2 regions of the Lactobacillus amylolyticus genome follow, and region 1 is predicted to be linked to the other one. Evidence: a T-box and tRNA genes for the amino acid it is inferred to sense, from the RefSeq annotation. Region 1 holds a T-box; the other holds one or more tRNA genes.
What was found. A T-box is a leader RNA that pairs with one kind of tRNA and senses whether it is charged. The one in region 1 lies ahead of leuS (leucine--tRNA ligase), so its partner is inferred to be a tRNA-Leu.
Positions count from the first base shown of each region.

Region 2: it has a tRNA-Leu gene. The T-box ahead of leuS (leucine--tRNA ligase) is inferred to sense a tRNA for this amino acid. The anticodon was not compared.

Region 1 covers NZ_CP031835.1:379,059-385,648, forward strand. Annotated here, with positions in the region: gene metK (methionine adenosyltransferase) at 1-278, shown strand, start outside; gene D0Z64_RS02015 (MDR family MFS transporter) at 301-1,767, shown strand; gene D0Z64_RS02020 (phosphatase PAP2 family protein) at 1,806-2,474, opposite strand; T-box leader at 2,545-2,727, shown strand; gene leuS (leucine--tRNA ligase) at 2,765-5,179, shown strand; gene D0Z64_RS02030 (putative polysaccharide biosynthesis protein) at 5,279-6,590, shown strand, end outside.
Region 2 covers NZ_CP031835.1:1,072,069-1,078,658, reverse strand. Annotated here, with positions in the region: gene D0Z64_RS05480 (calcium-translocating P-type ATPase, PMCA-type) at 1-330, shown strand, start outside; gene D0Z64_RS05475 (CDP-glycerol glycerophosphotransferase family protein) at 505-1,653, shown strand; gene D0Z64_RS05470 (oligosaccharide flippase family protein) at 1,664-3,094, shown strand; gene D0Z64_RS05465 (glycosyltransferase family 32 protein) at 3,097-3,798, shown strand; gene D0Z64_RS05460 (SprT family protein) at 3,798-4,250, shown strand; tRNA gene D0Z64_RS05455 (tRNA-Leu) at 4,309-4,396, shown strand; gene D0Z64_RS05450 (glycoside hydrolase family 73 protein) at 4,517-5,167, shown strand; gene pcrA (DNA helicase PcrA) at 5,270-6,590, shown strand, end outside.

The DNA of each region.
Region 1 (6,590 bases):
AAGTTCAACTCGCTTATGCGATTGGTGTGGCTCACCCAGTATCAATTATGATTGACACTGCTGGAACAGGAAAAGTTGACGATCAACTTTTAACCGAAGCTGTTCGTCACGTATTTGATTTGCGTCCAGCTGGCATTATTAAGATGCTAAACTTGCGTCGACCAATCTATGAACAAACAGCTGCTTATGGTCACTTCGGTAGAACGGATATTGATTTGCCATGGGAGAAGACTGATAAGACTCAAGAATTGCTTGATTTTATCGAAAGTAATAAATAAGAATACTAAGAGGGAGTAAGTAATGAAAAAAACAAACGTGTCAATCGTCACGCTTGCAATTTTTATGACGACTTTTATGACTGCAATTGAAGGAACAATCGTTTCAACAGCAATGCCGACTATTGTTTCTGATCTTGATGGATTGGAAATAATGAACTGGGTGGTTGCAATTTTCCTTCTGATAACGGCAGTTTCGACTCCTTTATACGGAAAACTGGCAGATAGCATAGGGTGCAAGCCAGTTTTTTTGTTTGGGATCGCACTTTTTGTCATTGGTTCATCTTTATGCGGCTTAGCCCAAAATATGGTTGAATTGATTCTATTTAGAGTAATTCAGGGCCTGGGTTCAGGTGCCGTCCAACCAGTTGCAATTACGATTATCGCCGATTTATATAAATTAGAAAAACGTGCCAAAATGTTGGGACTAAATTCAGGCTTTTGGGGAGTGGCCGCGGTTATTGCACCATTATTAGGCGGCTTTATTGTTCAGCATTTATCTTGGCATTGGGTTTTCTATATTAATGTTCCTATCGGGATTATTGCTTTCCTATTAGTCGTATTTTTCTTGAAAGAACCAGAGCATAGCTCAAAATCAAAAATGGATCTCAAAGGTACGTTTTATTTAATTGTTTTTTTGCTTTCGTTGATGGTCTTCTTGCAAGAATTAGGAACCAGCAACAATTGGCTTTTAATGATCGTCTTAGTACTATTAATTATTTCCTCGGTAATAATATTCTTTAAGGTTGAAAAAAGTGCACAAGACCCAATAATGCCGTTAAATATCTTAAAAAGCAAAGAATTCACGATTATTAACTTGATCACATTATTAATTTCTGGAGTTGTTATCGGCTTTGAATTTTATATTCCAACCTGGATGCAGGGAATTAATGGAACCAACGCTTCTTTGGCAGGATTTGCTGTAACGCCAAGTTCGCTAATGTGGATTGTCGGTTCATTCTTGATCGGTTGGATGTTGGCAAAGTGGGGCATCAAGCTTACTTACGACTATATGCTGATTATTTTGATCTTAGCCGATCTAGTTCTAATTTTGGTCCCAATTTATACTCCATTTTGGGTATTTTGTATTGTGGCCGCATTTAACGGTACGGCTTTTGGAGCAATTACAACAGCATCACAAGTTCGTTCGCAGGTCTTAGTAGGAAAAGATGAAATTGGGGTTGCTACAAGTTTTAACACTTTGATGAAATACTTGGGACAAACGATGATGGTTTCAATTTATGGGATCACTTTTAATACAATTATTGCGCAGCATTTGAAAAATCATCCGAATTTGAATCAAGGGATGATGAATAAAATTGTTTCAGCTCAAAAAGCTCTATCTTTACCACAAAAATTGGTACCTCAATTGCGTCAGGTGCTGTTTAGTAGTTTAAAGGGTGTTTACGTTGTTTCTCTGATTGTTATTGTTATTTCCCTGATTATGAATCAGTTTTATCAGAACCATAAACTTAAACAAAATAATGCATAGAAAAACCTCAAGTTCAAAACTTGAGGTTTTTATTTTAATTATGTATTCTTTCGACTTTGATCAATTAGCTCAGGTTCGATATAGAAATGGTATAAGAAGGAGTAACCAATCAAAACGAAGGTAATACCGCCAAGCCATCCGCCGACTACATCTGAAGGATAGTGAACGTGGAGGAAAATTCTGGTGTAGCCAATCATTAGTGGGAATAAAGTCCAAACAATGATTAACAATGTTTTCCAGAATTTATTTTTAATAATTAAAATTATCAGAACAATCAAAATTCCAAACAAAGCTGCGCTACCTACTGAGTGACCAGATGGAAAACTATAACCGTCAGCATAAACCAGGTGACGAACAGTTGGCCGTGGTCGCTGCACCATATGCTTTATAATCCAATTAAAAGCATTAGCGACAATCATTACTCCAGCAGTAAACCAGGCGTATGCATACTGCTTAAAAGCAATTAAAATTACAAATAAAATGATGGCCTCAACAACGATAGTGCTTGTGTTACCTAAATTGGTAAATGTCCTTGCAAAACTGATATTGGCAACATTCGTATTGCATACAACTCCAATGACAGCTTTATCAAAAGATTGGATAAAGGCAGAATTAGAAGCAACTAGCAATGCCCAACCTGCATAAATCAATGTAAAGATTGTTGCAGGAAGCAAGGTGTGTCGAGGTGGTCTTTGTGTATTAATCAAAAGATCTTCTCCTCTTGTCTTTCTATTTTTTAGCATTTGTGGTAAATTATAATCATTATCCATAAGAAAATAAAGGTCAGGAAGTAGTAATAGAAAAATTTTTTCAGAGAGAAGCTGGTTGCTGCGAAGCTTTAAAATTAATCTATGAACTTGTCCTGAGTTAAAAACCTATCGTTTTGCCATCCGCGTTAAGGAGCAATTAAGTGTCACAATATGTGGAACTTAGGTGGTACCGCGATAATTCGTCCTATGATTAATTGATCATAGGACTTTTTTGTTAGGAGGAAAATATGTACAATCACAAGGTTGTCGAAAAGAAATGGCAAGATTATTGGGCAAAGCATGATACTTTCAAAACTACCAATGATCCTAAAAAGAAAAATTATTATGCCTTAGATATGTTCCCATTCCCATCAGGCAAAGGCCTTCACGTTGGTCACCCAGAAGGTTACACCGCAACGGATATTATTGCCAGAATGAAGCGAGCACAAGGCTACAATGTCCTTCACCCAATGGGCTGGGATGCATTTGGTCTTCCAACTGAACAATACGCTTTAAAGACTGGTGAAGATCCAGCCTTAGTTACTAAAGAAAATATTGCTACTTTCAAAGAGCAGCTTAATAAGTTGGGCTTTTCATATGATTGGGGTCGTGAAATTACAACTAGTGATCCTAATTATTACAAGTGGACTCAATGGGTCTTTGAACAAATGTATAAAAAGGGGCTTGCTTATGAAGCCGATGTACCAGTTAATTGGTCACCAGATCTTGGTACTGTAGTTGCCAACGAAGAAGTAATCGATGGTAAAACTGAACGTGGTGGCTACCCAGTATATCGCCGCAACATGAAGCAATGGATGCTTAAGATGACTGCCTATGCTGATCGTCTGCTTGAAGATCTGGACGATTTGGACTGGCCAGAACCAGTTAAGGAAATGCAACGCAACTGGATCGGCCGTTCTGAAGGTGCTCAAGTTACTTTCAAAGTTAAAGACAGTGACAAGACTTTTGATGTCTTTACCACGCGTCCAGATACCTTATTCGGCTGCTCATACACCGTTTTGGCACCAGAAAGCGATTTGGTTCAAGAAATCACTACTCCTGAACAAAAAGAAGCTGTCGATGCTTACATTAAATCTATTGAATCTAAGTCTGACCTTGAAAGAACTGATCTTAACAAGGATAAAACTGGGGTCTTCACTGGTGCTTACGCAATCAACCCAGTTAATGGCAAAGAAATTCCAATTTGGATTTCTGATTATGTCTTAGCAAGCTACGGTACGGGTGCCGTTATGGCCGTCCCAGCTCATGACGATCGTGACTATGCTTTTGCTACTAAGTTCCATTTACCAATTAATGCAGTTATCGAAGGTGGCAATCTTGAAAAAGAAGCTTACACCGGTGATGGCAAGCACATTAATTCAGAATTCTTAGATGGTTTAAACATTGAAGAAGCTAAGAAGCGCATGATCCAATGGCTCGAAGATCATAACTGCGGCAAGAAGAAGGTTAACTACAAGCTTCGTGACTGGGACTTCAGTCGTCAACGTTACTGGGGTGAACCAATTCCAGTTATTCACTGGGAAGATGGTACTACTTCACTTGTTCCAGAAGATGAGCTTCCACTTCGTTTGCCACATGCAACTAACATTAAGCCATCTGGTACGCCAGAATCACCACTTGCCAACTTAACTGATTGGGTAAACGTCGTTGATAAAAATGGTCGCAAGGGCAAACGTGAAACCAACACTATGCCAAACTGGGCTGGTTCATCATGGTATTACCTTCGTTATGTTGATCCACATAATGACAAAGAATTGGCTAACTACGATCTCTTGAAGCAATGGCTCCCAGTTGATCTTTACATTGGTGGTGCAGAACATGCCGTTCGTCACCTTCTTTACGCTAGATTCTGGCACAAGGTTCTTTATGACTTGGGTGTTGTTCCAACCAAAGAACCATTCCAACGTTTATACAATCAAGGCTTGATCTTGAAGAATCATGAAAAGATGTCTAAGTCTAAAGGAAACGTTGTTAACCCTGATGATGTTATTGATGAATACGGTGCTGACTCACTTAGAATGTACGAAATGTTCATGGGTCCACTTGATGCTTCAATTGATTGGGATGACAATGGCCCAGCTTCAACTAAGAAGTTCTTAGATCGTGTATGGCGCTTAATGGTTAACGATCTTGACTTGAAGGCAATTCCACAAGAAAAAATTGTTGATGAAAATGACGGTGAGCTGGACAAGGTATATAACGAAACCGTTAAGAAAGTTACTGAAGACTTTGACGCTCTTCACTTCAATACCGCTATTTCTCAAATGATGGTCTTTGCTAATGCTGCACAAAAGGCCAAAACGATTCCACGTGAATATGCTGAGGGCTTCGTTAAATTGCTTGCCCCAATTGCACCACACATGATGGAAGAAATTTGGTCCGTCTTTGGTCACGATGAATCAATTACTTATGCTAAATGGCCAACTTACGATCCAGACAAGTTGGTTGAATCAACAGTTGAAATTATGGTTCAAGTTAACGGTAAGCTTCGCGGCAAGTTTAAAGCTGCAAAGGATACTGCAAAAGATGAATTGCAAAAACAAGCTTTAGCAATTCCACACGTTGAAAAGTTTTTAGAAGGAAAAGACATTAAAAAGGTTATTGTTATTCCTAATAAGATTGTTAATATCGTTGCCAAATAAGTTTAATTTTTCCTAAAAAAGAAAAAATATTGTTGTATCTTCTTTTAGAGACTAGCAGAATAGATTAGTTAGATTGAGCTTTAGGAAATTTTGAATTAAATGGAAGAAAATGAAACAAATCTAAAAGGAAAAAATACGCAGGAAACCTTTATTAAAGGTTCTGCGTGGATGACATTTGGTTCAATTGCTTCAAGAATTTTAGGTGCGCTTTATATTATTCCTTGGTATGCCTGGATGGGAGACTATGGAAATATTGCGAACGCGCTGACTGCTAGAAGTTATAATATTTACAGTATTTTTATTCTAATTTCTACAGCGGGAATTCCTGGTGCAATTGCCAAACAAGTAGCTAAATATAATGCCTTGAATGAGTATGGGATTGGTCGAAAATTATTCCGCAAAGGTTTAATTTTGATGGCAATTTTGGGGGTCATTTCAGCTGCAATCATGTATTTTGCCGCACCGCTTTTAGCATCAAACGGCAGTGCAAGTGATCCAAGACAAGTCGCAGTGATGCGCAGTTTATCATATGCTATTTTGATTATTCCGATTCTGAGCATCATGCGTGGTTACTTTCAAGGTTATGCCGATATGATGCCATCGGCTCTGTCGCAGTTTGTTGAACAATTAGCTAGAATTATTTGGATGCTTTTAACGGCATATGTAATTATGCAAATGCAGCATGGTTCTTATGTTCATGCGGTTATTCAATCAAATTTAGCAGCTGCCATCGGTGCCATTTTTGGGATTGGAATTCTGGTTTGGTTCTTATTATCTAGAAGAAATAAGTTGAATGATTTAGTTGAAAATTCTAATAATGCGATCAAGGTTTCAACGGCTAGCTTATTTGCTGAAATCATTGAACAGGCTATCCCATTCATTATTATTGATGCAGGAATTCAGCTGTTCAATCTGGTTGATCAATATTCATTCCACCCAATGATTGCCGGTTTGTTAAGTGCAAGTTCTGACACTATTGAAGGTTGGTATGCGCTATTTTCACTTAATGCCAATAAATTGATCATGATCATTGTTTCTTTGGCAAGTGCAATGGCGGTAACAGCAATTCCGCTTTTATCCGCTGCACATACTCAAGGAGATTTTAAGAGTATTTCAAAACAAATTGGCAATACGCTTGATTTATTCTTATTTGTCATGATTCCAGCATCATTCGGTATGGCTGGTATAGCAACGCCAATTTATACTGTGTTTTACAGTTATGATCCATTAGGCTCTAGTGTTCTTTACTTGTCAGCCTTCACTGCAATCAGTTTGGGACTTTTCACCGTTTTGATGGCTATTTTGCAGGGACTTTCAGAAAATGCACTTGCAATTAAATATCTGGTTTTAGGTTTAATTTTAAAGATACTATTGCAGTATCCAATGATTTATCTATTTAAGATATACGGAC
Region 2 (6,590 bases), 690 kb from region 1:
CCGCATGTTGGTAATGCTGCATTGCAGCATGGGGATGCATTGACGATGGCCTTCTTGACTTTAGGCTTGATTCAGTTGTTCCATGCCATTAATTCTAAGTACATTCATGAATCAATTTTTAGAAAGCATACTTTCTCAAACAAATGGTTTAACTGGGCAATTTTGATTGCTGCCGTGATTATGGCTGCTGTTGAATTGCCGTTTATGACTGGATTCTTTGATGTTACCGAATTAGATGCAGCTCAATGGTGTGTAGTTCTCGGTGCCGGTTTGTGCATGATCGTGATTGTAGAAATCGTAAAGTTCTTCCAAAGAAGAGAGCAGCGTTAATTTAGTTGCAAGTAAATAAGAGGTGGATAATTTGTCTGCCTCTTATTTTTTTACTGATAAAATAGTATGATGGTAAATAGGTCTGAAGAATCAGTAAAGATTCTTATTTGAGATAGTTAATTTATTAATGTCTGCTAAAATATACCAATAAAGTAAAAGAAAATTAGTGAGATTATGAAAAGTTTGCTTTTTCGCGTCTATCTTTGCTTAATGAAGATTTTCGCTTATTTTAATCCGATTCAGCCGAATGAAGTGGTCATCTTGAATGGTGCTGGGCGATCAGGTTCTAATGGCTATTTGTTCTACAAATATTTGCAGCTCAACCATCCAGAGTATCAGGTAACTCTGGTTGAGCCTTGGCCTTCTTCTCATCTAGATCGTATGACCTGGAAAAAGATTGGCTCTGCTCGCTATATCGTTACGACCCACCAGCCTTTTAAAGTGAAAAAGGGGCAGCTGAATATTCAATTGTGGCACGGTGTTCCATTGAAGCGCATGGGTATTATGGCCAATAATACGAGAAGAAAAGACAACTGTCGCAATGAAAAATTGTGGCATAAATATGCCGATATTGTGGCTTCTAATTCTGATTTGTATGAAACTTTGATGAGTGCTTGCATCGCTGTTGAGGGCAAGAAATATCATAAGGTTGGTTTCCCAAGACTTGATTATTTGCAAAAGCCCATTATTACTAAAGAAGAATTGCTGCAAGACCTGTTTCATCAAACAGATGCTGAGGCGCAGATCGGCATCTATATGCCAACTTTTAGGTACGAATTAGATGATCCCAAGATTATGGCGCAAATTAAGGCGGGTAACTTTTTTGCATTCGCTGATTTTGATGTCGCACAGTTAAACGCGGCATTAAAGGAAAGGCACCAATATTTGATCGTTAAATTGCATCCGTATGAAATGCGCATGTTTGCTGACTTTTCAAGCAAGTACTCCAACATTGCCTTTTTAAATAATGATTATTTATTTGATCACAACTATGATCTGTATGAATTATTGGGCGATACGGACTTTTTGCTAACGGATTTTTCATCAATCTATTTTGATTATCTTCTTTTGAACAATCCGATTATCTTTGTCACTAATTTTCTTAAACAATATGAAAAAACACGTGGTTTATTGCTCAGCCCATATGAGGAAATAACGCCAGGAATTAAAGTTAATTCACAAGCTCAGCTGCTTGAAGCTCTGAAGGAACCAGATAATCAGCAGATTAGGGATCGTCGTTTGTATTGGCTGCATTTAACACAAGAGGTTAAGGGCGAAAACTACTGTGAAAAATTATTTGCCTGCATGACAAAAGTTAACTAGGTGAAACGTTTTGAAAAGAACATTTTTAAATATCGTTTACAACGCAGTTTATCAAATCTTTTTGGTTTTGGTACCATTAATCACGGTACCTTATTTGTCACGGGTTTTAGGGCCTAAAACCTATGGTATTTATAGCAGCGTTAATAATACGATGCAATTTTTGATGGTCTTTTGTACCTTGTCAGTGTCCTATATTGGTATGCGGACGATCTCACGGACGTGGGTTTATGGTACGCCACAGGACTTGACTGATGCCTTTTGGGGCTTATGGTATTTTCAAGGCATTGCTGGTTTAGTGACGATTATCATTGTTTTGGCAATCACTAATCTTTTCCACATTCAATATTGGAACTACATTATTTTGATGGCACCATATTTGATTTCTGCACAAGTGGATATCTCTTGGTTCTTCCAAGGTTTAGCAGATTTCGGGCGCGTCGTTCTTAAAAATACTGCTGTTAAGCTGGTTAGCGTTGTTTTGATTTTGCTTTGGGTAAAATCACCAGGCGACTTGTGGAAATATTTGTTGATTATGTCTGTTTCCACAATGTTGGGCTCCTTTGTTTTTTGGTTTGATATCCACAAATATGTGGGTAAACCTGTGGCTCATTTTTATAAATATCGGACAACTATCAGATCAATTATCACGCTGCTGATTCCTCAAATTGCTACGCAGATCTATACTTCGCTAGATAAGCCAATTTTGGGTATCTTTCAGAATTCAACGCAAGTTGCCTATTATGATAATTCACAACGAATTTCGAATATGATTTTGGGAGTAATTACCAGTATTTCGTTGGTTATCATGCCTAAAATGGCAAGTGAAGGCAAAAAAACGCAGCAGGTTGTTTTGAAAAAGTCGTTAGAGGCTACGGTCATGCTGGGAACTTTGTTTTCAGTAATTATCATGGCTAATACCAAGCAATTTGTACCATTTTTCTTTGGTCAAAAATATACTCCAATGACGCCGCTGATGTTTTTCTTTACGTTGACGATTATTATGATTCCAACTGGTGGGGTTTTTGCCAACCAATTTGCCTTAGCCAACCATCGCGATAAAGATTATGCACTGCCAGTAATTATTGGTGCTATTTTAGAAGTGGTTCTGAGCTTTTTGCTGGACCGGCCATATGGTGCGGCAGGTGCTATGGTGGCAATTTTAATCACCGAGTTTATTGTGTTATTGCTTCGCTTGTGGATTGTTCGCGATGGCTATGACTTTAAGTATTCGTTCAAGGACATTCCGAAGTACTTTTTAATTGCCATTGTTACTTTGGCAATTGGCTTATTGATGCCAAATCTGATTAACTCTGCCTTTATCAATATGGCAGTTAAATCGATCATCATGTTTGCTATCTATTTGGCATTGATGTTTATTATGAAATTAGACTTTAATCAAGATTTGATCGCACTAGTTAAGAAATTTTTGAAGCGAGGATAACGATGATTCCAAAAATCATTCATTACGTTTGGGTAGGTGGCAATCCTAAGCCCAAGAACATTCAGCGCTGCATGAAGACCTGGCAAAATCATTTGCAGGATTACAAGATTGTTGAATGGAATGAAGACAATTTTGATATTCATGAAAATAAATATGTCGAACAAGCCTATAAAGCAAAAAAATGGGCTTTTGTATCTGACTATATTCGGGCAAAAGCAATTTATGAACAAGGCGGAATATATCTGGATACCGATGTTCTGGTGCTCGACAATTTGGAAAGCTTGCTTGATAATCATGCTTTTGTCGGCTTTGAAAATAAAGAGAATCCGTTCACGGCTGTTTTTGGTGCTGAAAAACATCATCCATTGCTCAAGGACATGCTGGCTTATTATGATGATCGCAATTTCGAATTTGACAGCAAGGATCAAATGGCTGGCGTCAACACCGTTTCAGTCTCTGATATTTTGAAAGAAAAATACGGTGCCAAGCCGAACAATCAAGAACAAATGCTGGAAACCGGCATCCATGTATATCCAGATGGCGTTTTATGCAATCCTTCAGAGGATTCAAAGACTATTCACGTCTTTACTGGAACCTGGATGGAAGGAGAAAAGCCGCTGAAACGCAAAATTGTGACGGCTTTGAAGGTTAGAATCAAGACCAAACGTCAGGCCGCTTTGTATGCTAAATATATTCGAAGCTAATGAATGAAGAAGAACTGCAAAAATTAGTTGAACAAATATCGCTGCAATCCTTCGGCCGGCCATTTTTACACCTAATAAAAATTAATCGGCGTATGACTACAACCGGTGGCCGCTACCATTTGGACGATCATCATCTTGAATTTAATGCTCACTTTTTAACGCCAGACCATTATTCTAATTTAGTTGGCATTATCAAGCATGAGTTATGTCACTATCATTTGCATTTATTAGGTCTGGGCTATCAGCATCGTGATCATGATTTTAAAGTTTTGCTTAAACGGGTAGGTGGCAGTCGCTATGCGCCTGACATTGGTTTAAGAAAGACCAGAAAACGCCATTATCTGTATGTTTGTCAAAACTGCGGTTTGCAATATCCGCGCGTGCGCCGTCTTAATACGCGCAGGTATCGCTGCGGTCGTTGCCACGGTAAATTGAAGCTGGTAAAAAAATGAATAAATTTTAATATTTCCTTGCGTGATTCTGCTTTTTGGGTTAATATAATTAAGTACCGCGGGCGTGGCGGAATGGCAGACGCGCAAGACTAAGGATCTTGTGATCGCTTTAGATCGTGGAAGTTCGAGTCTTCTCGCCCGCACCAATAAGAAGTCGCTGATGAGCGGCTTCTTTTTTTATATTAATAATTAACAAATATTTTCTTTTATTTTGAAGAGTTTATACTTTATTTAATAACAGATCTGAAGAAAAGACAGGAAATTATATGGCAAAAAAACGCAAAAAACATCGAATTTCCAAAAGCATGGGAATTATTTTAAGAACATTTTTAATTCTGGTTGTTTTACTGGTCGCCTTCGTCTGCTTTAGATATTATCGGCGGCAAGTTTTGCAGTCTCAACAAATAAGACAAGAGCAGGTGCAAAAGCAGCAGGAACAAGCAAGGCTTTTGCGTCAGCGAAAAGCTTTTATCAAAAAAATAGGGCCAATTGCTAAAGAAGTCGATAAATCATATGATTTGCTTCCAAGCATTACGATTGCTCAGGCTTGTCTAGAAAGCAATTACGGTCAAAGCGATTTATCGCAGAAATACAACAATCTGTTTGGCATTAAAGGAACCAATCCTAATACTTCTGTTGTTTTGGTTACAAAAGAATACGTCAAAGGCAAGTGGGTGAACGTTAAAGCGCGCTTTCAAATTTATGATTCCTGCGAGGCTTCAATTCGAGCTCATGCGCGTTTATTCCAGAATGGGACCACTTGGAATCACAAGCAGTACAAGCATGTTTTAGCTGCTAAAAATTACAAGCAGCAGGCCAAGGAACTGGTTACTGATGGCTACGCTACAGATCCAAATTATGCTGCTAAATTGGTGAGCCTGATTGAGCAGTATAACTTGCAAAAATATGATAAGTAAAAGCGTTAATGATTGAGTCTGGAACATTTGTTTCAAGCTCTTTTTCTTTGTTATAATATTAGGGCTATATTTTCTTAAATAATTTTTGTGAAGGGAATCAGGATGAGCGAAGAATCAATTTTAGCTGGATTAAATCCGCAACAAAAGCAAGCTGTTGAAACCACGGAAGGTCCATTACTAGTAGTTGCTGGTGCCGGATCGGGAAAGACTTCGGTTTTGACGCGCCGGATTGCGTATTTAGTTGAAAAAAACAATGTTAATCCCTGGAATATTTTGGCGATTACTTTTACCAACAAGGCAGCCAATGAAATGCGCGAACGTGAACAAAAACTGCTTGGCCCAGCAGCTGAGAGTATTTGGATGTCTACTTTCCACGCTTTATGCGTTCGGATTTTGCGGCGAGATGCTGATAAGATCAACTACAGTCATAATTTTTCAATTGCAGATTCAGCCGAACAGCTTACGCTGGTTAAGCATATTGAAAAGGATCTCAACATCAACCCCAAGATGTATGATCCGCGTAGAATTTTATCCGCGATTTCCAATGGCAAGAATGATTTATTGACGCCAGAAGCTTTTGCAATGAGTGCTTCTTCTCCCTTTGAAAAAATGGTTGCCAAGATCTATCAAGAATACCAAAAACGGCTCAGACGCGATCAAATTATGGACTTTGACGATTTGATCATGCAGACGCTGGTTTTGTTTAAAAAAGATAAGGAAACTTTGCATTATTATCAAAACAAGTTTCGCTACATTTTGGTGGATGAGTACCAGGATACGAACCAAGCACAATATGAGTTGACCCATGCCTTGGCTGCTCAATATAAAAATATTTGCGTTGTTGGGGATGCCGATCAGTCAATTTATGGCTGGCGTGGTGCCAATATGGAAAACATCATGAACTTTGAGTCCGACTATAAAAACGATGGCGTGCGTACGGTCAAGTTGGAACAAAATTACCGCTCAACCGGTCACATTTTGTCAGCTGCCAATTCTGTCATCAAAAACAATCAAAACCGCAAGTCCAAAAATTTATGGACTGATCGCGGTGAAGGCAAAAAGGTAACCTACTATAAAGCTCAAAGCGGTGATGATGAAGCTCACTACATTATTTCTAAAATTCAAGAAGAAGTTAAAGATCAAAAGCGCAGCTACAAAGATTTTGCCGTTCTTTACCGGACCAATGCTCAATCGCGTACGGTCGAAGAAGCTTTCGTGAAGTCAAATGTACCGTATCAAATTGTCGGCGGTCATAAATTCTATGATCGAAAAGAAATCAAAGATGTTATGAGCTATTTGAAATTAGTTTCTAATCCGGCTGATACCATGAGTTTAAACCGCATTATCAATACCCCTAAGCGTGGAATTGGTGCGGCAACAGTTGATAAGTTATTGGCTTTTGCAAATGAAAACAATTTGAATG